3 regions of the Kitasatospora sp. CM 4170 genome follow, and region 1 is predicted to be linked to each of the others. Evidence: riboswitches for the same ligand, from Rfam matches in the RefSeq annotation. Region 1 holds a riboswitch; each other region holds the start of a gene.

Region 1 (7,835 bases):
AGGACGGCCTGGCGAAGACCGCCAGCCTCGGCGTGGCGGACTGGATGATGGCGTTCAAGGCCAACGGGCACAAGAACGAGATCCGCAGGTTCCTCTCCTTCGTCTACGCCAAGGAGAACCAGCTCAAGTTCGACGAGGCCTACAACCTGCTGCCGGTCACCCAGGACGCCTTCACCGAGATGACCAGGGGCGGCGGCCGGCACGAGGACCTGAAGCAGTTCGCGGCCGGGCTGGCCAGCGCCAGCTTCTACCCGTTCGGGGACCCGGCCTGGGCCGAGGTCAGCAACCGCATCAAGACGGGCATCGGCGGTGCCGTGACCGGCGACCCCAAGCAGGTGCTGGAGGGGCTGCAGGAGGCCGCGGTGAAGGAAGCAGCCCGAGTCCGAAAGTGAGGACCCGAGCTGCCATCGTGGGCTGCGCGGTCAGCGTCAGAGGCTGATCGCGTAGGCCTTGCGGAGGGTCTCGTGGACCGTCCAGGTGGTGCGGTCCCCGGCGCGCAGGACGCCGCAGTCGCCCGGGCCGACGTGGAGCGTCGGGCCGTCCTCGATCTCGATGGTGGCCCGGCCGCTGAGCACCACGAACATCTCGTCGGCCTCCACGTCGGTGACCACGCCCGGGGTGATCTGCCAGATCCCGCGGAGCTGGCGGCCGTCGGCGGACTCGGAGAGCACGCGGCCGGAGACCTCGGGGGTTCCGGAGACGATCTGGGCCGGGTCGAGCGGGTCGGGTTCGAGCTCGGCGGCGGGGATGTGCAGGGCGAAGCTGGGCGTCGTGGCGGTCATGGGGTCGACGCTAGCCGGGGACGGCTCCGGCCGCGGGGCGCAGAGTGTGTCGGGTCCGCGGGGCAGAATGACACTCCGTAGTGGTGGGCGGAGGTGTGGCTCGTGGCCGGCACGGGTGGACTCGGTGAGCGTGACTTGGCGGTACTGGAGCTCGAAGGCCGCCAGTGGCGGACGGCCGGGGCGAAGGAGCGGGCCATCCGGGAGGAGCTGGGCCTCTCCAGCACCCGGTACTACCAGCTGCTGAACGCGCTGCTGGACCGGCCGGAGGCGCTGGCGCACGCTCCGGTCCTGGTGAACCGGCTGCGCCGGATCCGGGACGCCCGCCGGGCCGCCCGCTAGCGGGAGTCCGGGCGCGGCCGCGTGGGTAGGGTCCGGGCATGGGCCTTGAGCAGAGTGTGCTGCCGACCACGGACGCCGGGCGCGCGGGCCTGGCGGAGATCCTCCGGGCGCCTCGGGACGCGGTGGTCGCACTGGACTTCGACGGGACGCTGGCGCCGATCGTGGCCGACCCCGCGTCCGCACGGGCGCACCCGGACGCGGCCGGGGCGCTGACCGCCCTGGCGCCGCGGGTCGGGTCGATCGTGGTGGTGACCGGCCGGCCAGCCGCGCTGGCGGTGGAGTACGGAGGCCTGGACACGCTCACCGGTGTGGTGGTGCTCGGCCACTACGGCGCCGAGCGCTGGGAGTCGGGGGAGCTGACCGCGCCGCCGGTGCACCCGGGGGTCGAGCGGGCACGGGCCGAGCTGGCCGCGGTGCTGGCTGAGTCCGGGGCGCCGGCCGGGACGTGGGTGGAGGACAAGGGGCGGTCGCTGGCGGTGCACACGCGGCGCACCGAGGCACCCGAGGAGACGCTGGCGCTGCTGCGTGCGCCGGTCGGGGCGCTGGCCGAGTCCCACGGACTGGTGGTGGAGCCGGGCCGGCTGGTGCTGGAGCTGCGTCCGCCGGGGGTCGACAAGGGGGCCGCGCTGACCGGCTACCTGCGCGAGCGCGGAGCGCGCGCGGTGCTGTACGCGGGGGACGACCTGGGCGACCTGGCGGCCTTCGACGCGGTGGAGCGGCTGCGCGGCGAGGGCGTCGCGGGGCTGCTGGTCTGCAGCGGCACGGTGGGCGACGCGCCGGTCAAGGAGCTCGCCGACCGGGCCGACCTCGTGGTGGCGGGCCCGGCCGGCGTGGTGGAGCTGCTGACGGCGCTCGGCACGGCGCTCGGCGCGGAGGGCTGAGCGCCGAGCCGTCCGGGCGGTCGGCTCAGCGCGTCCGGGCGGTCAGCGGAGCGCGTCCAGCTGGTCGAGGAACCACTGCTGGGGCGGCAGCGCGGTGGCCGCGGCGGCGAGCCGCTTGGTGCGGTCGGCGCGCTCGTCGGCGGCCATGGTGAGCCCGGTGTGCAGCGCGTCGGCGGTGGCGATCACGTCGTAGGGGTTGACGCTCAGCGCGTCCTCGCCGAGCTCCGCGTGCGCGCCGGCCTCGCGCGAGAGGACGAGCGCGCAGCCCCGGTCGGAGACCACCGGCACCTCCTTGGCGACCAGGTTCATGCCGTCGCGGATCGGGTTGACCAGGGCGACGTCGGCCAGCCGGTAGGCGGCGAGCGAACGCGGGAAGTCGTCGTTGACGTGCAGGATCAGCGGCTGCCAGGAGTCCGTGCCGAACTCGGTGTTGATCTCCGCGGCCAGCTCCCGGACCCGCGCGGTGTAGTCGCGGTACTCGGCGAGGTCGGTCCGCGAGGGGTAGGCGAAGGCGATGTGGACGACGCGGTCGTGCCACTCCGGGCGGGTGCGGAGCAGGTGCCGGTAGGCCTGGAAGCCGCGCACGATGTTCTTGCTCAGCTCGGTGCGGTCGACCCGGACCACGGTGCGGCGGTCGCCGACGGCCTCGCGTAGCGCGGCGAGCCGCTCCTCGACGTCCGGGCGGTGGGCGCGCTCGCGCAGGAAGTCGGCGTCCGCCCCGAGGCCGTGGACGCCGAGGCGGGTGGTGCGGCCCGCGTGGGTGACGGTGAGGGCCTCGCGGTCGACCTCGGCCCCGAGCACCGCGGCGCAGCACTCGGCGAAGGCGAGCGCCCAGCGGCGGGTCAGGAAGGCGGCCCGGTCGGCGCCGAGGATGCCGGTCAGCACGGACTCGGCCACGTCGTCGGGCAGCAGCCGGAAGTACTCGGGCGGGGCCCACGGGGTGTGCGAGAAGTGGCCGATCCGCAGGTCCGGCCGGGCGGCGCGGAGCAGGGCGGGGGCCAGCGAGAGGTGGTAGTCCTGCACCAGGACGGCGGCGCCGGGGGCGGCCTCGGCGGCCAGCGCCTCGGCGAAGGCGGCGTTGTAGGCGGTGTACGCCTGCCACTCGGTGCGGAAGGCGGCGCCGAAGGCGGGGGCGGTGGGGGTGGCGTAGAGCAGGTGGTGGACGAACCAGAGGGTCGAGTTGGCCACGCCGTTGTAGGCGCGGGCGAAGGTCTCCGGGTCGATGTCCAGCATCCGGACGGCCTGCCCGCCGACGTCGTGGCCGGCCCGGTCGAGGCGGCCGTCCGGGGCCTCCCGGGCGGCCCGGCGGTCCGCGTCGCCGAGGGCCGCGCAGACCCAGACGGCGTCGGGGTCGCCGATCGCGGAGAGCCCGGAGACCAGGCCCCCGCCGCCCCGGCGGAGGGCCAGCGTGCCGTCCTCCGCCGTGCTGAACGACACCGGTCCCCGGTTGGAGGCCACCAGGACCGGGGCGGTGCCGGTCGGATTCGAACGCTCGGTCGTGAGATCGCCCATGATGGGTAGGTTGCCGGGGGCCCGGGGCCGCAAACCCCTCAGCGGGGCAGGTGGCGGCCTGCGTACTCGGGGACGGTGTGCATCGGGGGCCGTTCCAGGGCCGTGACCGGGTGGGTGTGGGCGGTGAACTCCCTGGTCTCCGGATCGCGGGTGAACTGGGTGAGCAGCGGGTGCACCAGATCGGCGGAGGCCTTGAGCCGGTGCGTCCGGTCGAGCCGTTCGAGTGCGGTGCGGTAGATGGTGGCGGCCATCCGGCCGAGCGCCTGGCCGTCCTGGTGGCGGTGGTGGCGCACGCCGACGTCCACCTGGGCCAGGGCGTCCAGACCGGCGGTCTCCAGTGCGTCGACCAGCAGCCCGAGCTCGACGCCGTAGCCGGTGGGGAAGGGCAGCCGTTCGAGCAGTGAGCGGCGGGCCGCGTACTCGCCGCCGAGCGGCTGGACGAAACCGGCGAGTTCCGGCCAGTGCAGGTTCAGCAGGGGGCGGGCGACCAGTTCGGTGACCCGGCCGCCGCCGGACGGGACCACCGCGGCGTCGCCCGCGGCGGAGTCGCTCGGCGTCACTTCGAGCGGCCGGTCGTACATGGCCTTGACCAGCTGGATGCCGGGGTCGGTGAGCAGCGGCCCGACGATGCCGGAGACGAAGGCCGGGTCGAACTCGCGCAGGTCGGCGTCGATGAAGCAGACGATCTCGCCGCGGGTGACCAGCAGCGAGCGCCAGAGCACCTCGCCCTTGCCGGGGGCGGCGGGCAGCCGGGGGAGGATCTCGTCCCGGTGGACCACCCGGGCGCCGGCCGCGGCGGCCACGGCGGCGGTGCCGTCGGCGGAGCCGGAGTCGACCACGACGAGCTCGTCGACCAGCGGCAGGCGCTCCATCAGCTCCCGGCGGACCGTCCGGACGATGTCGCCGACCGTGGCCTCCTCGTCGAGTGCGGGCAGGACGACGCTGACGCTGCCCGCGCGGCCGGCGGCCCGCTTGGCCTCCAGCAGGGTGCGCACCGGACGGTCGGCCGCGCTCCACGAGCGGCGGCGCAGCCAGGACGCCGCCTGCGGGACGAGCTCGGGTGTCGGGTCGGCGGGCACGGGTCTCTCCTCGGCGGGATCGGGTGGAGCTGATCGGGGTGGAAGGGGCGGGTGGAACGGGCCATCTCGCGTGGCGGACGGTCCCGTTCAAGCTTCACGCCTTCGGATACAGTCTTCGTACAGCGGTCGGACCTTCGCACGCCGGGGTCGCCGCTGAGCACGACCGACAACTTCACAGAGCTCATCCAGAGGGACTGAGGGAACGGCCCGTTGACGTCCCGGCAACCTTCTCGCGCGGCTGTCGTCACAGGCCCCGGCGGGACAGGTGCCAATTCCGGCCTGTGGCGCGACCGCGCCGCGGGGAAGATGAGGAGAGAGGCCTCCGCCACCATGGCTATCGACACAGCCGCACCCGTCAGCACCGTTGATCTCGGCCCCGCCGCCGCGCTGTCCTGTCGCGAGTGCGGCACCCGCTTCCCGCTCGGCCCCAGCTTCGCCTGCCTGGAGTGCTTCGGGCCGCTGGAGATCGCGTACGACTTCGGGAGCGAGGGCGCCGAGGCGCTGCGCAAGCGGATCGAGTCCGGCCCGGCGTCGATCTGGCGCTACGCCCCGCTGCTGCCGGTGCCGGCCGACGTCGCCACCAAGCCGAACCTGAACCCGGGCTGGACCCCGCTGGTCAAGGCGGACAACCTGGGCCGCGAGCTCGGCTTCACCGCGCAGCTGCACATCAAGGACGACTCCGGCAACCCGACCCACTCCTTCAAGGACCGCGTGGTCGCCTGCGCGATCGAGGCGGCGCGGGCGTTCGGCTTCACCACGCTCTCCTGCTCCTCGACCGGCAACCTGGCCGGCGCGGTGGGCGCCGCGGCCGCCCGGGCCGGCTTCAAGTCCTGCGTGTTCATCCCGCACGACCTGGAGCAGGGCAAGGTCGTCATGGCCGGTGTCTACGGCGGCGAGCTGGTCGGCATCGAGGGCAACTACGACGACGTGAACCGCTTCTGCTCGGAGCTGATCGGCGACCCGGCCGGCGAGGGCTGGGGCTTCGTCAACGTCAACCTGCGCCCGTACTACGGCGAGGGCTCCAAGACGCTGGCGTACGAGATCTGCGAGCAGCTGGGCTGGCGCCTGCCGGAGCAGATCGTCATCCCGATCGCCTCGGGCTCCCAGCTGACGAAGATCGACAAGGGGCTGCGGGAGCTGGTGAAGCTCGGCCTGGTCGAGGACCGGCCGTACAAGATCTTCGGCGCCCAGGCCGAGGGCTGCTCGCCGGTGTCGGCGGCGTTCAAGGCCGGCCACGACGTGATCCGCCCGGTCAAGCCGGACACCATCGCCAAGTCGCTGGCGATCGGCAACCCGGCCGACGGCCCGTACGTGCTGGACATCGCCCGGCGCACCGGCGGTGCGGTCGAGGACGTGACGGACGTCGAGGTGGTGGCCGCGATCAAGCTGCTGGCCCGCACCGAGGGCATCTTCGCGGAGACCGCCGGCGGCGTCACCGTCGGCGTGCTGAAGAAGCTGGTCGAGACCGGACAGCTGGACCCGGCCAAGGAGACCGTCGCGATCAACACCGGCGACGGCCTGAAGACGCTGGACGCCGTCTCCGACGCCGGGATGACCGCCGTCATCCGCCCGACGCTGGCCTCGTTCCGCGACGCCGGCCTCGCCTCCGCCTGACCCACCCGCAGCTAGGAGAAGCCCCCCCATGAGCGCCAACGTCCGCATCCCGACCATCCTGCGCACCTACACCGGCGGCGCCGCCGAGGTGAGCGCCGAGGGCGCCACCCTGGGCGAGGTGATCGCCGACCTGGACCGTAACCACGCCGGGATCGCCGCGCGCGTCCTGGACGACACCGGCAAGCTGCGGCGTTTCGTCAACGTCTACGTCAACGACGACGACGTGCGGTTCGCGGAGGGCCTGGCCACCGAGATCAAGGACGGCGCTAGCGTCTCGATCATTCCGGCGGTGGCCGGCGGCTGCTGAGCCGTCCGACCGCCGAGTCGGCCGCCCCGGGACGGAATTCCGACCCGGGGCGGCCGGTCGTATTTTGGCGGGAATATTTGCGGTCCCAGTCGGAGTAGAGTGTGGCTCGACCGGGAACGGGGCTCCCCTCCCCCTCGCACCGGTGGTCGAATCCGTCCGCGCCCGCACCGCCGTTTCCCGTCCGGCCGCCGAGGCCGTAGACCGCTCCGCGGCCGTGAAACATGTCAGGCCGATGTCAGAATTCTTCAGGGGATTTGGGTAATTCGTCCGCTATGTCCGGCGTGAATTGCGACGTTCCTTCCGATTCCGTCGGATCTGCCCCTTGGCGGGCCCGGTGAATTCACGGCGATTGGGCCTGTTGCAGAGGGCGTCGATCCGGATACATTCAGCCGCGGTCGACGCAATCGCCCGTGCACCGGACGCCGTTCGGTGGTCTCGGCGGGGATTGCGGCGTGCACGGCTGTGCCCAGGGGGGGTTCCCCGGGCCGGCCTCAACCAGACCCGCACCCGCAGACCCGCGGGCGCGTGAAGGGCCAGCACAGCACTAGGGGAGTTCGGAATGGCTCAGGGCACCGTCAAGTGGTTCAACGCGGAGAAGGGTTACGGCTTCATCGCGGTCGACGGTGGTGCGGACGTCTTCGTCCACTACAGCGCGATCCAGATGGACGGCTACCGCACCCTTGAGGAGGGCCAGCGGGTCGAGTTCGAGATCTCTCAGGGGCAGAAGGGCCCGCAGGCGGACATGGTCCGCGCGGCGGTCTGACCTTTCCGACACCCAGGAGTTCGGCTCGGCCCATCGGCTGGTGCACCTCTTGCTTCGCGGCGGGCCCGCACGACACGTGTCGTGCGGGCCCGCCGCCGTGTGCGGGGGCGCGGGTGCGGGCCGGCCGCGGGGCGCGGTCCGGGCCCGTCGGCGGGCCCGGTGCGAGCGCGGCGCGGGGGTGCGGCGCGGCTCGCGGGTTGGCGATTGGGCTTGCACTCGCCTACCCGGAGTGCTAATCATTGGCGTTAGCACTCACAGCGTGAGAGTGACAGCGGACCGGGTCGGTGAGGCCCCCGGGAGCGGTAGGGGAAAGGACCCCCGCACACCAGGGCCGTCCGTCGCGGGCACCCCTTGGTCCGAGCAGTCGACCGTGTCCCGGAGGACCACTTCTGATGGCCAAGATCATCGCCTTTGATGAGGAAGCTCGCCGCGGCCTTGAGCGTGGCATGAACCAGCTCGCCGACGCAGTGAAGGTCACGCTCGGCCCCAAGGGCCGCAACGTCGTGCTGGAGAAGAAGTGGGGCGCCCCCACGATCACCAACGACGGTGTCTCCATCG
Region 2 (7,835 bases), 2.2 Mb from region 1:
ACCGTCCACCACCAGGTGGACCTGCGGGATCGCCAGCAGCTGGTCCAGCAGCGCCGGATCGTCCTCGGCCAGGGCGCGCCGGGCCACGTCGTGCGGCGAGGCCGACCCCGGCACCACCGCCTCCACCAGGTCGGCCGGGCGGATCTGGGAGACCGGCAGCGCCAGCTCGCGCTGCAGCCCCTGTGCCGACTGCAGCACGGTGTCCAGCAGCAGGCGCAGCCGCATGTCCTCGACGCTGCGCCCCTCGCGGGCCGAACGGCGGCCCTGCTCCACGGTGGTCTCCAGCTCGGAGATCCGGTGCCGCAGCCGCCGCGCCTCGCTCTCGGCCGCACTGCGCTCGGCGGCGGCCTGCGCCTTCAGCGCCTCCAGTTCGGCGGAGACCCGGCGGGTCTCGGCCTGCGCCCGGCGGGTGTCGGACTCCAGCGACCGCACCTTCCGGCGCAGCGAGTCTCCCTCCTTGCGGACGTCCTCCGACTCGGCCCGGTGCCGGTCCAGGTCGGCCCGGGCGGCGGCCCGCAGCTCGGCCAGCTCCGCCTGCAGCTTCTCGACCAGCTGGGCGGCCTCCGCCGCCGCGCCCTCGGCGCCGGCCCGTTCGGCCTCCTCGCCGGCCTCGGCCACCAGCCGGCTCCAGCCCGCCGACCGGACCAGGTAGGCGGCGGCGGCGACGTCCATCGGGTCGGCGGCCGCGGGAACGCTGCCCGACTCCAGGGCCCGGACGAGGTCGGGCTGGCCCAGCCGCAGCCGCTCCGCTATCCGCACCCGGAAGGCCGGCTCGGACTCCAGCGCCGCGGCCAGCGCGGTGGCCGCGTACTTGGCCCGCCGGGCCGGGGTGAACTTGGCGTACTGGCGCAGCGACTGCGGCAGCTCGCCGGGGGGCAGCCCGCCGAGCGCGTCGGCGGCCAGGCCGACCACCCGGCGACGCACGCCCTCGGGCAGCGGCCGGTCGAGCTGCTCGGCGGCGCGGCCTGCCGCCGGCTCCTCGCCGGGCTCCTCACCGGCGGCCGGCTCGGCCGGGGCCGCGGTTGCGGACGGGGCGGCCTCGGTCTCGGCCGCGTCCGGCGCCTGCGCGTCCACAGCGGGCTGCCGCCCCTGCGGCCCCGCGGGCTCGTTCGCTGCGTCCACCACGTCCTCGGCTCCGATCCTGGTCCAGCGGGTACGGCCGACCGCGGCCGTCCCTGTCGTCACGCTCCGTGCGCTCCGCCTGTCATTCTCCCGTGCGGTGGGCGGCCCTGCCGCCCGCCGCCCACCGCACGGCCCGGCATCAGCCCTGCTCGGCGTCCTCGGCCGGCGCCGCGTCCTCGGCGCCCGGGCGGGCCACCAGCTCGACCTGGTCCACCGCGTTGCACCAGCGGCAGCGCACCGACTCGACGGTCTCGCTGTGCACCTCGGTCTCCTCCACCTTGGACTCGCCGGCCAGGTCGAAGTGGAGGAACTCGGTCACCCGCAGGGACCGGGTCACGTCGAAGCGGGTGAGGTTGCCGCAGAGCGTGCAGCGCCAGCGGGTCTCGGGCGTCAGAGCGGGGACGGTCATCGGGGATCCTCTCGGTGGTCCCTGGGTGGGCTCAGGCGCTCCCCCCGGAGCCCCGGCATCGGCGGCGGGAGGCGGGAATGCCCGCCCCAAGCCTATTGCCTGGGGCAACCACCGCGGCCACCGGTCAGGGCGTTCCGCAGTTAGCCCACCTGCCGCACGCCCGGTGTCACCGGTGCCCGGCGGAGGGATGCTTGGCCGCATGGCGATCCCGGTCCTCGACCACACCGGCGCGCGGGGCGGTCGCCCGGTCGCGACCGTCCCGGCCGTCAGTTACGCCCTGATCGCACTCAACACCCTCGTCTTCCTGCTCGGCCCGGCCGCCGGCATCAACCCCCTGTACGGCCGCGGGCAGGCGCGGGTCTGCGCCGAGCAGCGGTACGAGCAGCGCTGGGGGGCCGTCCCCGCCGAACTGCTGGCCGGCCGGCCGCTGACCGCCGAACAGCTGGCGCAGGCCCCCGACCCGGTGCCCGGCTGCCCGGCCGCCCCGACGCCGGGCAAGCACCCGGCGCTCTCGGTGCTCAGCGCGCTCTTCCTGCACGCCGGCTGGCTGCACCTGCTGGGCAACCTGCTCTTCCTGCACGTCTTCGGCCCCACCGTCGAGGAGCGGTTCGGCCGGGCCCGGTTCGTCCTCTTCTACCTGGCGGCCGGTTCGCTGGCGACGTACGGGTTCGCGCTGGCCGAGGCGCACGCACCGGACTCCACCCGGGTCCTGATCGGTGCCTCGGGGGCGATCTCGGCCGTGCTCGGCGCCTACCTGCGGCTGCACCCGCGGGCCCGGGTCACCACGCTCGTCCCGCTGCTGCTCTTCCTGCCGCTGCGGTTCCCGGCCTGGCTGGTGCTCGGGCTCTGGTTCGCCCTCCAGTGGTGGTCGGTGCACTCGGCCGGGCCCGGGGTGGCCTACCTGGTGCACGTCATCGGCTTCGCGGCCGGCTTCCTCTTCGCCTGCACGCTCGCCACCCGTCCCCCGCGACGCCCCGGCTGACGCCCGATACCCTGGCGGCACCTCACAAAGGAGCCGGAACAGTGATCACCGCCATCGTCCTGATCAAGACCAGCGTCGACCGCATCCCGGAGATCGCCGAGGCGATCGCGGCCATCGAGGGCGTCAGCGAGGTCTACTCGGTCACGGGCGGCTACGACCTGGTGGCGATGGTGCGGGTACGCCGCCACGACGACCTGGCCGAGGTCATCCCCGGCCGGCTGAACAAGGTCCCGGGCGTGGCCCACACCGAGACCCAGATCGCCTTCCGCACCTACTCCCAGCACGACCTGGAGGCCGCCTTCGCGCTCGGCCTGGACGAGTAGCGCCCGCCCGCAGGAGCCGGCTCAGCCCGCGCGCCGGCCCCGGTCGACCTGCACCGCCGCGACGCAGCGGCCGCCCTCGTTGCGGTAGGTCCACGCCGCGCCGTCCGTGACCAGCTCGCGGACGGCGGTCAGGAACCGCTCGACGTGCTCGTCCGGGGTGCCGGCACCGAAGCTGACCCGGATCGCGTTCAGGCTCCGCTCACCCGGCAGCGACGGCTCGGGGGCCCCGCACTCGGACGGCGCCACGTCCTCGTCGCCGAGCAGCGTGCGCACCAGCGGGTGCGCACAGAAGAGGCCGTCGCGCACCCCGATGCCGTACTCGGCGGAGAGCGCGGCCGAGAAGTGCGAGCTGTTCCAGCCCTCGACGACGAAGGAGAGGACGCCCACCCGCGCGGAGTCGGCGCCGAACAGGTTCAGCACCTTCACCTGCGGGATCTCCGCCAGGCCCGCCGTGAGCCGGGCGGCCAGCTGTTGCTCGCGGGCCTCCAGCGCGTCCCAGCCGGCCTCGGTGAGCGCCCGGCAGGCCGAGGCGATGGCGTAGGCGCCGATCACGTTCGGCGAGCCGGCCTCGTGCCGGGCCGGGCCGGTGTTCCACTCCACGGCGACCGAGCCGTCGGCCTCCCGGGCGACCGTCCGGGTCGCGCCGCCGCCGGCCAGGTAGGGCTCGGCCGCGTCCAGCCAGTCGGCACGCCCGGCCAGCACCCCGGCACCGAACGGCGCGTAGATCTTGTGGCCGGAGAAGGCGATCCAGTCGACGCCCAGCTCCCGGACCGAGACCCGGTGGTGCGGGGCGAGCTGGGCGGCGTCCAGCACCACCCGGGCGCCGTGCCGGTGGGCGGTCCGGGTCAGCTCGGCGACCGGCCAGAGCTCGCCGGTGACGTTGGAGGCACCGGTGACGCAGAGCAGCTTGGGGCCCTCGGGCGCCGCGGCCAGCGCGGTGTCCAGGGCGGCGACCGCCTCGGCCCGCGAGCGCGGGGCGCGCAGGTAGGTGACGGCCAGACCGGCGTGGGCCCAGGGCAGCAGCGAGGCGTGGTGCTCGGTCTCGAAGGCGAAGACCCGGGTGCCCGCCGGAACGGCGCCGGCCAGCAGGTTGAGCGAGTCGGTGGTGGCCCGGGTGAAGACCACCTGGTCGCCCTCGCGCAGGTCCAGGAACTCCGCGACGGTGCGGCGGCTCTGCTCGAACAGGTCGGTGGAGAGCTGGGAGAGGTAGCCGGCGCCGCGGTGCACGCTGCCGTAGTAGGGGGCGTAGGCGGCGACGTCGTCCCAGACCCGCTGCAGCGCCGGGGAGCTGGCGGCGTAGTCGAGCGCGGCGTACTCGACCTTCTCACCGTCGGCGAGCGGGACCTGCACGTCGCGGCCGAGGACGGCGAGCGGGGCACGGACTGCGGTGGGGAGCAGGGACACGGGTGCACTCCTTCACGGGGTGAGGACCCCGGGGTGCATGTCGCCCGGCGTCCGCGCTTGCCCCGCGGGCGGATCGCCACGGAGCCCGGTCCTCACCCAGGGCACCCCGCCACGGACGGAGGGTTGCCGGACAGCAAGCTGGGGCTTCGCGCTGTCACTCATGACCTGGCCAAGACTCTAGGTCGCGCCCGCCGGGTGGTCAAACAGCGGTCCGCCATCCGGACAGCACGAGGGGCCCGCGGGAACGCCTCCCCGCGGGCCCCAACTGCCTTCTCACGCCTTGCTGGTGGCCTCCGCCCAGCGCTTCAGCAGATCCTGCGCGGCACCGGAGTCGATGGCCCGGGCGGCCCGCGCCATGCCCTCCGCGAGCTGCTCGGCGAGCGGCGCACCGGTGAGGTCCAGCGCCACCAGGGCCGAGGCCGTGTTCAGCAGGACGGCGTCCCGCACCGGCCCGTGCTCGCCCGCCAGCAGCCGGCGGGCCACGTCCGCGTTGTACGCCGGGTCGCCGCCGCGCAGCGCCTCGATGCCGACCGGCTCGATGCCGACCGTCCGCGGGTCGAAGGTGGTCTCGGTGACCTCGCCGTCGCGGACGACCCAGACCCGCGAGGTGGTGGTGATGGTCAGCTCGTCCAGGCCGTCGTCGCCGCGGAAGACCAGCGCGCGGGCGCCGCGCCCGGCCAGCACGCCGGCGATCAGCCCGGCCAGCCGGGTGTCGAAGCAGCCGACCGCGTGCGCGGTCACCCGCGCCGGGTTGGTCAGCGGGCCGAGGATGTTGAACGCGGTCGGGACGCCGAGGTCGCGCCGGGCGGTCGCGGCGTGCCGCATCGAGGGGTGGAAGCGCGCCGCGGAGCAGAAGGTGAGGCCGACCTCCTCGGCCACCTCGGCCACCCGCCGGGCGGACAGGTCGAGGCCGATGCCGAGCTTCTCCAGGACGTCCGAGGAGCCGCTGGCGGAGCTCGCCGCCCGGTTGCCGTGCTTGACCACCTTGGCGCCGGCCGCGGCGGCGACGATCGCGGACATGGTGGAGATGTTCACCGTCTTGGCCCGGTCGCCGCCGGTGCCCACGATGTCCACGGCCGGGCCGGGGATGGAGAGGGGCTCGGCGTGCGCGTACATCGCGTCCACCAGGCCGGTGACCTCTTCGACCGTCTCGCCCTTGGAGCGGAGCGCCACCATGAACCCGGCCACCTGGGCCGGGGAGGCCTCGCCGCTCATGATCCGGTCCATCGCCCAGGAGGTGGCGGAGCGGTCGAGGTCCTCACCCCTCAGCAGCGCCGACAGGACGTCGGGCCAGGTGCGGACCACCTGCACGGGGTCGTTGCCGCCGTTCGCAGGGTTCACGTTCACCATGGCTGACTCCAGCTCTTGTCGGTTCCCGGAAGGGATGTCCGTACGGATGGAGCCAGCCTATCGAGCGGCGGGACGCCGAGGTCCCGCCGCCGGACTTCTTCTCTCGTACTGAGACGGCGCCCGCGGCGCGCGCCCCCGGGGGTGGGATCTAGTGGACGGCGGGCGTCCGCTTCGCCACCCGGGCCCGGAGCAGCGTGGCGGCGGCCTCCGCGAGCGCGACCGGGTCGACCGGCCGGGAGATCGCGGCGTCGGCGCGGCTCCAGGCGGCCAGCCAGGTGTCCTGCGGCCGGCCGATCAGCACCAGCACCGGCGGGCAGCCGTAGATCTCGTCCTTCAGCTGCCGCCCGAGCCCCAGCCCGCCGGCCGGCACCGCCTCGCCGTCCAGCACGCAGAGGTCGACGCCCCCCTTCTCCAATGCCTTCAGCACCGCGGGGTGCGTCGCGCACTCCAGGTAGTCCAGCTCCGGAAGGTCCTCGGCGGGCCGGCGGCCGAGCGCCGTCAGCACCTGCTCGCGGGTGTTGCGGTCGTGGCTGTAGACGAGGACGGTCAGCGTCTCGTCGGACTTGTACGCCATGGGCCCTGCTCCCTCACGTGTGATCCGGACCACGTTCACCTCACTCCGGATGCTACTCCCGATCACCCCCCGCCGAGGCCCTCCCGCGCGATCCCCCTCAAGCCGCCGCGCCCCCGGCTCACCCTCCCGGAGGACGGCCCGTCACCCCCGCGCACGCAGTCCACCCGTACGGCCGACTGCGGGGCCGCTCCCCTTACTTCCCGGGCCCCCCGCAGCGGTGCAGCGACACGCTGGGCAAGGGGGTCGAAGGGGTCCGCGAAGAACCGTCAGAAAAGGGACACGCCGCTGCTCAGTCCCCGTCCGGACGCCACGTCCGCCGCCACCGGGGCATACCGCACGCACCGGACACTCCGAGGGAGACCCCCCGGCGTGAAGACGGAATAAGGGACCGACATAATGTCCGTCGTGGCGACAGCAACAGCAGTAGAAACCGGGCACGCGCACGGATCGGTCAACCGGCCGAACATGGTCAGCGTCGGAACGATCGTCTGGCTCAGTTCCGAGTTGATGTTCTTCGCGGCCCTCTTCGCGATGTACTTCACGCTCCGCTCCGTCAAGGGAGCCGAGTTCTGGACCGAGAAGGCGCACGCCCTCAACGTGCCCTTCTCCTCGGTCAACACCACGATCCTGGTGCTCTCCTCGCTGACCTGCCAGCTCGGCGTCTTCGCCGCCGAGCGCGGGGACGTGAAGAAGCTCCGCTCGTGGTTCGTCATCACCTTCGTGATGGGCGCGATCTTCATCGGCGGCCAGGTCTTCGAGTACACCGAGCTGGTCAAGAAGGACGGCCTCTCGCTGTCCTCCGACCCGTACGGCACGGTGTTCTACCTGACCACCGGCTTCCACGGTCTGCACGTGACGGGTGGTCTGATCGCCTTCCTGCTGGTCCTGGGACGGACTTACGCAGCCAAGCGCTTCACGCACGAGCAGGCCACCGCCGCGATCGTGGTGTCGTACTACTGGCACTTCGTCGACGTCGTGTGGATCGGCCTGTTCGCGACCATCTACCTGATCAAGTAACCAGCTGATCAGGTCGCTGGCCACCGGCGCACGGCCCCGCCCTCACCGGCGACGGGCCGCTTCGTCCGGTGCCGACGCTCCCACCGACCGACCGCGCGCGCAGCCCTAGAGAGGCAGCCTCGTGCCGGCCAGACCGGCCGCCGGGTGCACCCACCAGTCGACCAGATCCTGACACCGGGGTTATTCCGTGAAAAAGCTCTCCGCACGACGGCGCCACCCATTGGCGGCGCTGGTCGTCCTACTTCTCGCCCTGGCGGCAACCGGGGGGCTGTACGCCGCGTTCGCGCCCGCCGACAAGGCGCAGGCCGACGTCGCCGCGCAGTCGCTCGCGATCGATGAGGGCAAGAAGCTCTTCGCCGTGGGCTGCTCCTCCTGCCACGGCCTGAACGGCCAGGGCAGCAGCGACGGTCCGAGCCTGGTTGGCGTCGGCTCCGCCGCGGTCGACTTCCAGGTCGGCACCGGTCGCATGCCGGCCCAGCAGCCCGGCGCCCAGGTGCCGCGCAAGAAGACCATCTACTCGCAGGCGCAGATCGACCAGCTCGCCGCCTTCGTGTCCTCGCTCGGCCCCGGCCCGGTGACGCCGACCGAGGAGCAGTTCACCTCGACCAACCCCGAGGACATCTCCAAGGGTGGCGAGCTGTTCCGCACCAACTG
Region 3 (7,835 bases), 2.6 Mb from region 1:
GCTCACGGCGGCTCCCGGGCTCCGGATCCTCGCCACCAGCCGCCACCGGCTCGGCGTCTACGGGGAGCACATCCTCGACCTCCCGCCCCTGGCCACGCCCGACGCCGAGCACCTCCCGCGGCCAGACGCCCTGACCCGCTACGCCGCGGTCCGGCTCTTCGTCCAACGAGCGCGGGCGGTCCTCGGCGGATTCCCGCACGGCGAGGAGGAGTGGACCGCCGCCGGCCACATCTGCGCCCGCCTCGACGGCATCCCGCTGGCCATCGAGCTGGCGGCGTCGTGGATGCGCGTCCTTCCGGTCCGGCAGATCCTGGACCGGCTCGACGCCTGCCCGCACCTGCCCACGCCGACCGGCGGCGCCGTGCCGGAGCGGCACCGCACCCTCCACGCGGCGATCGACTCCAGCCACCACCTCTGCACGCCCCGCGAGCGTCACCTGTGGACCGCGCTGTCCGTCTTCCACGGCGGCTTCGACCTCGCCGCGGCGGAGGCCGTCTGCCACAGCGAGGACCTGCCGCGCCAGGCGGTGCTCCGCACGCTCGCCGCACTCATGGACAAGTCCGTCCTGATCCGCGAACCGCACTCCGGGGAGCCCCGCTACCGGATGCTGGAGACGCTCCGCCACTACGGTCTCGCCCGGCTGCGCGAGCAGGGACGCGAGGCGGACACCCGGCGGCGCCACCGCGACCACTACCGCGATCTCGCCGCCCGCGCCGAGGCCGACTGGTTCAGCCCCCGGCAGAGCGCCTGGTTCGCCCGCCTGCGCCGGGACCACGCCAACATCCGCTCCGCCGTCGAGTTCGGCCTCACCTCACCCACCGAGGCCCAGGGGGCGCTCGAACTCGTCGCCGCCCTCTGGAGCCACCGGTTCGGACACGGCTGCCTGGAGGAGGAGCGGTACTGGCTCGACCGCACCCTCGTGCTCGGCACCACGCCGACCCCGGCCAGGGCCAAGGCCCTCTGGGCCGACGGCTGGCTCGCCCTCCTGCGCGGCGACGCGCCGACCGCCGCCGCGCGCCTCGCCGAGTGCCGGGCCATCGCCGAGCGCTTCGACCACGGCCCCACCCACGCCCTCGCCGACCAGCTCGCCGGCCTGAGCGCGCTGTTCCGGGACGACTTCGCCCAGGCCGTCGAGCTCCTGCACCGGGCCCTCGACCACCACACCGCGACGGAGGACCCGGGCGCGCAGTGGACCACCCTCTTCCTGCTGGCCGTCGCCTGCACCCTGGCCGCGGACCCCCGCGCGCGCCACTACGCGGACCGGGGCCTGGCGCTCTGCGACGCCCATCAGGCCCAGTGGTCCCGCCGGTACGCCCTGTGGGTCATCGGGCTGCAGCGCTGGCTGGCGGCCGACCTCGACGGCGCCCGCACCGCCCTGAAGGACGCCCTGAGGGTGGAGGAGCCCGGACACAACCTCTTCGCCACGGCGCAGACCCTGGAGGTCCTCGCCTGGACCGCCGCGCAGGCCGGATCGGCCGCCGACGGTGCCGTCCTGCTGGGAGCCGCCCAGGCGGTGTGGGAGCGGATCGGCGTCGTGCCGCCCGCGCTCGGTCGCCTCCTGAACCACCGCGAGGCCTGCCGCACCCTCCTGCGCCGCCACCTCGCCGAGGAGCAGCTGGCGGGGGCCGAGCGAACCGGCGCCGAGATGTCCCTGTCGCAGGCGGTCGCCTTCGCCCTCGACTGGGAACCGGCCCCGCCCGCCGGGGCCGCGCCCGGGCGCTCTCCCCTGACCGCCCGGGAGCAGCAGGTCGTCGACCTCCTGATCGAGGGCCTGACGGACAAGCAGATCGCCGCCCGCCTGGTCCTGTCCCCGCGCACCGTCGAGGGCCACGTCCAGCGCGTCATGACCAAGCTCGACGTCACCTCCCGGCTCCAGATCGCGACCTGGGCCTTCGGCCTCCGCGCCACCCCGCGCTGAACCCCCGGTCCCCGGCGCCGTGTCCGGCGGTCCGACCGGCCACGTGGTTGTACGTGACCGGTCGGGCCGGGGCGAGCAGGTGATTCCACGCTGTCGCGTACCGGCCCACGGCCCCGAAGCTTGCTCCGACACGCCGGCCCACGACCCGAGCCCAGCCCCCACGTGCGTCCCGCACAACAGTGCGCAGCACGCCCAGCGGGCCGGTCGCGTCACCCCCACCCTCACCCCCGGGACCACCCCAGTGCCCGGGACACACCTCTGGAGCCGCTGTGCACGCGCGCCGCCGCACCTCCCGCCTCCTCGCGCCACTGACCGTGGCCGCGCTGGCCCTGCCACTGGCCCTCGCCGCCACCCCGGCACGGGCCGCCGACAGCCCCACGGCGGGCAGCCCCACCGCCGTGAGCCGTACGGCCGCCGGCCCCACGGCCGCCAGCCCCACCGCCGCCGTCGCCATGGGAGACAGCTACATCTCCGGCGAAGCCGGCCGCTGGAAGGGCAACAGCCTCAGCACCTCCACTAGCCGCGCCGGAACCGACCGGGCCTGGACCGGCAGCTCGTACGACCCGTCCCGGGTCTACGGGGCCAGCGCCGGCAACGGCTGCGACCGCTCGGACGTCGCCGAGATCCGCAGTGCCCCCACCACCGCGCAGTACCAGATCAACCTGGCCTGCTCGGGCGCCACCTCCGCCAACATCCCCCGCGCCGCCGGCGGCGGGCAGTCCTACAAGGGCGAGGCCCCGCAGGCCGACCAGCTCGCCCAGGTCGCCCGCAACTACAACGTCAAGCTCGTCTCCCTCTCGATCGGCGGCAACGACCTCGGCTTCGCCGACGTCATCATCTCCTGCGTCCAGGACTACGAGATCTGGAACTCCTACTGCCACGACGACCAGCAGGAGGCCGTCGACTCCCGGATGGACGAGGCCATGGCCGGCGTCGCCAAGTCCATCGACGAGATCCGCGCCGTCATGACCCAGGCGGGCCAGGCCCCCGACAGCTACCGGATCGTCCTCCAGTCGTACCCGTCCCCGATTCCGCGCAGCTCCGAGAACCGCTACCCGGAGAGCGGCTGGAGCCGGACCAGCACCGGCGGCTGCCCGTTCTGGAACCAGGACGCCGACTGGGCCCGGGACCGCCTCGTCCCGCAGATCTCCGACCGGCTCGCGCGCGTCGCCGCGGCCAAGGGCGTGCAGTTCCTCGACCTCCGGGACATGCTCCAGGGACGTGAGGTCTGCTCCACCGCCACCCGTCTGGCCACCCCCAGCAGCCCGCCCACCGCGACCGGGAGCGAGTGGGCCCGCTTCCTCGACTTCGGCACCACGGTCCAGGGCACCATCGAGGAGTCCTTCCACCCCAACTACTACGGCCAGCAGGCCCTCGGGCGCTGCCTGACCCTGCTGGACGCCAAGGGCGGCGGCAACTGGTCCTGCCGCAACACCGCTGGCCGCGACTCCACCGGCATGTACCTCACCGCTCGGTAGCCCGCCCCGCGACGGGCCGCCCCTCCCGGCCCCACCCGGGAGGGGCGGCCATCACCGGTGAGCGGCGACAGGCCCTTTGGCGGGTTGCCCGGGGAATCTTGTATGGTGCTTGGCGAATCATCCAGAGGGGTGGAGGGACCGGCCCTACGAAGCCCCGGCAACTCCCCGGTCGACTCGGCGTCCGAAGTACGCGCCGCGCCGTCCGGGACCAGTGCCAACTCCGGCCTGTCGCCAATGTGGCGCGGGAAAGATGAGGAGACACGGTGCTCTCTGTGCTGTCCTTCGCCCGGGCGCTTCCCGCCCCGGTCCTTCCGCGTACCCGTCTCGTGCCCGGCGCAGGCAATCGGCCGACTTCTCCGGCCTGCACTCGCTGACCACCCCCCCGCTCCCCGCGGGGAGCGTCCGCGAGCGAAGCCCTGCTGCTCGCGGGATCTGAGACGGAGTACCCATCCATGGAGAACACGAGCGGCGTCGGCGTGCTCGACAAGGTCACCTCGATCCTCGGCACCCTGGAGGCCGGTCCCGCCACCCTGGCCGGACTCGTCAACGCCACCGGCCTGGCGCGCCCCACCGCCCACCGGCTCGCCGTCGCACTCGAACAGCACCGACTGGTCACACGGGACTTGCAGGGCCGGTTCATGCTCGGCCCCCGGCTCACAGAGCTCTCGGCGGCCGCCGGTGAGGACCGCCTGCTGGCGGCCGCCGGCCCGGTCCTCACCCACCTGCGCGACGTCACCGGCGAGAGCGCCCAGCTCTACCGCCGACAGGGCGAGATCCGGATCTGCGTGGCCGCCGTCGAGCGCCTTTCCGGTCTGCGTGACACCGTTCCCGTTGGCGTCACCCTCCCCATGAAGGTCGGCTCCGCCGCCCAGATCCTGCTCGCCTGGGAGGAGCCCGAGCGGCTCCACCGCGGCCTGCAGGGCGCCCGCTTCACCGCCACCGCCCTCAGCGGCGTACGGCGGCGCGGCTGGGCCCAGTCCATCGGTGAACGCGAGCTCGGGGTCGCCTCCGTCTCCGCGCCGGTCCGCGGCCCGTCGAACCGGGTCGTGGCCGCGGTCTCGGTCTCCGGCCCGATCGAGCGGCTCACCCGCCACCCCGGCGCCCACCTCTCCCAGGCCGTCGTCGAGGCGGCCGCCCGCCTCACCGAAGCCCTGCGCCAGTCCTGATCGGTTCGCGTCCTCTTCGTGAAGCGGTTCGCCGCCGGCGGTCGGACGGGCTCCGCCGTTGCGCGGCGGAGCCCGTAGAGGGGGAGGCCCGGGTGATGGGGGACGGGCAGTTTGTTTCCTGCGCTGAGTAGGAGTAATCTCGCCCAGTCGCTCGGCAGGGAGCACCGGACACGCATCGGCGCGGACGGTCCCGGGGCGGCCGATCCCTTGAAACACCACTCCTTCCCTTCCGGGCTGGATTGCGTCTTGTCGCACTCCTGTTCGGGGCAGGGTCTATTCGGCGTGTGTGTTTATCGGGATTGTGGCCGGATTCGCTTTTCGGAGCGGGGGTCGGCTAGAGTTTGAAACGTCGGACGGGGCGAACAGCCGCAGAAGACACCGGCGAGTTGGATGAACGAAGCCCCGGAAACGGAGCGGAAAACGTCTGATAAGCTGGAAACACGAAAGAACGAAGCGCCCGGAGGGTCGGTGTGAAAGCCGCCTGAAGGAAGTGTCCGTTCCTTGAGAACTCAACAGCGTGCCAAAAGTCAACGCCAGATATGTTGACATCCCCGGCCTCAGATTCTCTGGGGTTGGAGATTCCTTTTGAAATAACACAGCGAGGACGCAGTGCGCGGGACCGCCCTATTCCGGTGGTTGCCGTGCCGCTCAACGCGAGTGTGACACCGGCCCTGTTCAATGTCGGGGCCGAGTAATCATTCACGGAGAGTTTGATCCTGGCTCAGGACGAACGCTGGCGGCGTGCTTAACACATGCAAGTCGAACGGTGAAGCCCTTCGGGGTGGATCAGTGGCGAACGGGTGAGTAACACGTGGGCAATCTGCCCTGCACTCTGGGACAAGCCCTGGAAACGGGGTCTAATACCGGATATGACCTTCCTCCGCATGGGGGTTGGTGGAAAGCTCCGGCGGTGCAGGATGAGCCCGCGGCCTATCAGCTTGTTGGTGGGGTAATGGCCTACCAAGGCGACGACGGGTAGCCGGCCTGAGAGGGCGACCGGCCACACTGGGACTGAGACACGGCCCAGACTCCTACGGGAGGCAGCAGTGGGGAATATTGCACAATGGGCGAAAGCCTGATGCAGCGACGCCGCGTGAGGGATGACGGCCTTCGGGTTGTAAACCTCTTTCAGCAGGGAAGAAGCGCAAGTGACGGTACCTGCAGAAGAAGCACCGGCTAACTACGTGCCAGCAGCCGCGGTAATACGTAGGGTGCGAGCGTTGTCCGGAATTATTGGGCGTAAAGAGCTCGTAGGCGGCCTGTCGCGTCGGATGTGAAAGCCCGGGGCTTAACCCCGGGTCTGCATTCGATACGGGCAGGCTAGAGTGTGGTAGGGGAGATCGGAATTCCTGGTGTAGCGGTGAAATGCGCAGATATCAGGAGGAACACCGGTGGCGAAGGCGGATCTCTGGGCCATTACTGACGCTGAGGAGCGAAAGCGTGGGGAGCGAACAGGATTAGATACCCTGGTAGTCCACGCCGTAAACGTTGGGAACTAGGTGTTGGCGACATTCCACGTCGTCGGTGCCGCAGCTAACGCATTAAGTTCCCCGCCTGGGGAGTACGGCCGCAAGGCTAAAACTCAAAGGAATTGACGGGGGCCCGCACAAGCAGCGGAGCATGTGGCTTAATTCGACGCAACGCGAAGAACCTTACCAAGGCTTGACATATGCCGGAAACGTCTAGAGATAGGCGCCCCCTTGTGGTCGGTATACAGGTGGTGCATGGTTGTCGTCAGCTCGTGTCGTGAGATGTTGGGTTAAGTCCCGCAACGAGCGCAACCCTTGTTCTGTGTTGCCAGCATGCCTTTCGGGGTGATGGGGACTCACAGGAGACTGCCGGGGTCAACTCGGAGGAAGGTGGGGACGACGTCAAATCATCATGCCCCTTATGTCTTGGGCTGCACACGTGCTACAATGGTCGGTACAAAGGGCTGCGATGCCGCGAGGCGGAGCGAATCCCAAAAAGCCGGCCTCAGTTCGGATTGGGGTCTGCAACTCGACCCCATGAAGTTGGAGTTGCTAGTAATCGCAGATCAGCATGCTGCGGTGAATACGTTCCCGGGCCTTGTACACACCGCCCGTCACGTCACGAAAGTCGGTAACACCCGAAGCCGGTGGCCTAACCCGTAAGGGGAGGAGCCGTCGAAGGTGGGACCAGCGATTGGGACGAAGTCGTAACAAGGTAGCCGTACCGGAAGGTGCGGCTGGATCACCTCCTTTCTAAGGAGCAATACGCCGGTTGCAGGCGAGTGTCCTGCACGGTTGCTCATGGGTGGAACGTTGACTATTCGGCACAGTTCAGACGATGTCTCCTAGTACTGCTTCGGCGTGGAAGAGAGTTCATGGTTTGGGTGTGTCGGGCACGTTGTTGGGTCCTGAGGGAACGGAAGTTGCCTCATGGATGCCGGTCTCACTGAAGAGGTGCCTTCGGGTGTCTTGGAGGTGGGTGACTGGTCGTTGTTTGAGAACTGCACAGTGGACGCGAGCATCTGTGGCCAAGTTTTTAAGGGCGCACGGTGGATGCCTTGGCACCAGGAACCGATGAAGGACGTGGGAGGCCACGATAGGCCCCGGGGAGCTGTCAACCGAGCTTTGATCCGGGGGTGTCCGAATGGGGAAACCCGGCAGTCGTCATGGGCTGTCACCCGCTGCTGAACACATAGGCAGTGTGGAGGGAACGCGGGGAAGTGAAACATCTCAGTACCCGCAGGAAGAGAAAACAACCGTGATTCCGGGAGTAGTGGCGAGCGAAACCGGATGAGGCTAAACCCAAGTGGTGTGAGACCCGGCAGGGGTTGCCGCTTGGGGGTTGTGGGAATGAGCTTCAGTCGTCTGCCGGCGGCTGGGCGAGTCAGAAACCGTATGGATAGTCGAAGGACATGCGAAAGGTCCGGCGTAGAGGGTAAGACCCCCGTAGGCGAAATCTGTACGGCTTGCTTGCTCATCTCCCAAGTAGCACGGGGCCCGAGAAATCCCGTGTGAATCTGGCGGGACCACCCGCTAAGCCTAAATATTCCCTGGTGACCGATAGCGGATAGTACCGTGAGGGAATGGTGAAAAGTACCGCGGGAGCGGAGTGAAATAGTACCTGAAACCGTGTGCCTACAAGCCGTGGGAGCGTCGTCAGTGGGCTTGCCTGCTGGCCGTGACTGCGTGCCTTTTGAAGAATGAGCCTGCGAGTTTGCGGTGTGTAGCGAGGTTAACCCGTGTGGGGTAGCCGTAGCGAAAGCGAGTCCGAATAGGGCGGTTGAGTTGCATGCCCAAGACCCGA

Evidence for each region. Region 1 has a riboswitch for S-adenosylmethionine ahead of thrC (threonine synthase). Riboswitches for the same ligand answer to the same signal wherever they lie in the genome.
Region 2: it holds a riboswitch for S-adenosylmethionine, as region 1 does, so the genes downstream of both, RMN57_RS12010 (aminotransferase class V-fold PLP-dependent enzyme) here and thrC (threonine synthase) in region 1, are expected to answer to the same signal.
Region 3: it holds a riboswitch for S-adenosylmethionine, as region 1 does, so the genes downstream of both, RMN57_RS32660 (IclR family transcriptional regulator) here and thrC (threonine synthase) in region 1, are expected to answer to the same signal.

Annotation. Positions count from the first base shown of each region.
Region 1 covers NZ_CP134877.1:5,173,771-5,181,605, forward strand. The annotation lists gene RMN57_RS22130 (extracellular solute-binding protein) at 1-392, shown strand, start outside; gene RMN57_RS22135 (cupin domain-containing protein) at 429-782, opposite strand; gene RMN57_RS22140 (DUF3263 domain-containing protein) at 876-1,121, shown strand; gene otsB (trehalose-phosphatase) at 1,160-2,002, shown strand; gene RMN57_RS22150 (trehalose-6-phosphate synthase) at 2,045-3,514, opposite strand; gene RMN57_RS22155 (glucosyl-3-phosphoglycerate synthase) at 3,553-4,593, opposite strand; SAM riboswitch class I at 4,772-4,906, shown strand; gene thrC (threonine synthase) at 4,924-6,207, shown strand; gene RMN57_RS22165 (MoaD/ThiS family protein) at 6,236-6,514, shown strand; gene RMN57_RS22170 (cold-shock protein) at 7,074-7,277, shown strand; gene groL (chaperonin GroEL) at 7,670-7,835, shown strand, end outside.
Region 2 covers NZ_CP134877.1:2,953,884-2,961,718, forward strand. The annotation lists gene RMN57_RS11990 (NYN domain-containing protein) at 1-936, opposite strand, end outside; gene RMN57_RS11995 (hypothetical protein) at 1,262-1,531, opposite strand; gene RMN57_RS12000 (rhomboid family intramembrane serine protease) at 1,731-2,513, shown strand; gene RMN57_RS12005 (Lrp/AsnC ligand binding domain-containing protein) at 2,555-2,836, shown strand; gene RMN57_RS12010 (aminotransferase class V-fold PLP-dependent enzyme) at 2,858-4,240, opposite strand; SAM riboswitch class IV at 4,289-4,406, opposite strand; gene trpD (anthranilate phosphoribosyltransferase) at 4,514-5,590, opposite strand; gene RMN57_RS12020 (hypothetical protein) at 5,739-6,164, opposite strand; gene RMN57_RS12025 (heme-copper oxidase subunit III) at 6,561-7,181, shown strand; gene RMN57_RS12030 (c-type cytochrome) at 7,369-7,835, shown strand, end outside.
Region 3 covers NZ_CP134877.1:7,769,303-7,777,137, forward strand. The annotation lists gene RMN57_RS32650 (LuxR C-terminal-related transcriptional regulator) at 1-1,918, shown strand, start outside; gene RMN57_RS32655 (GDSL-type esterase/lipase family protein) at 2,188-3,396, shown strand; SAM riboswitch class I at 3,511-3,653, shown strand; gene RMN57_RS32660 (IclR family transcriptional regulator) at 3,849-4,562, shown strand; rRNA gene RMN57_RS32665 (16S ribosomal RNA) at 5,261-6,784, shown strand; rRNA gene RMN57_RS32670 (23S ribosomal RNA) at 7,058-7,835, shown strand, end outside.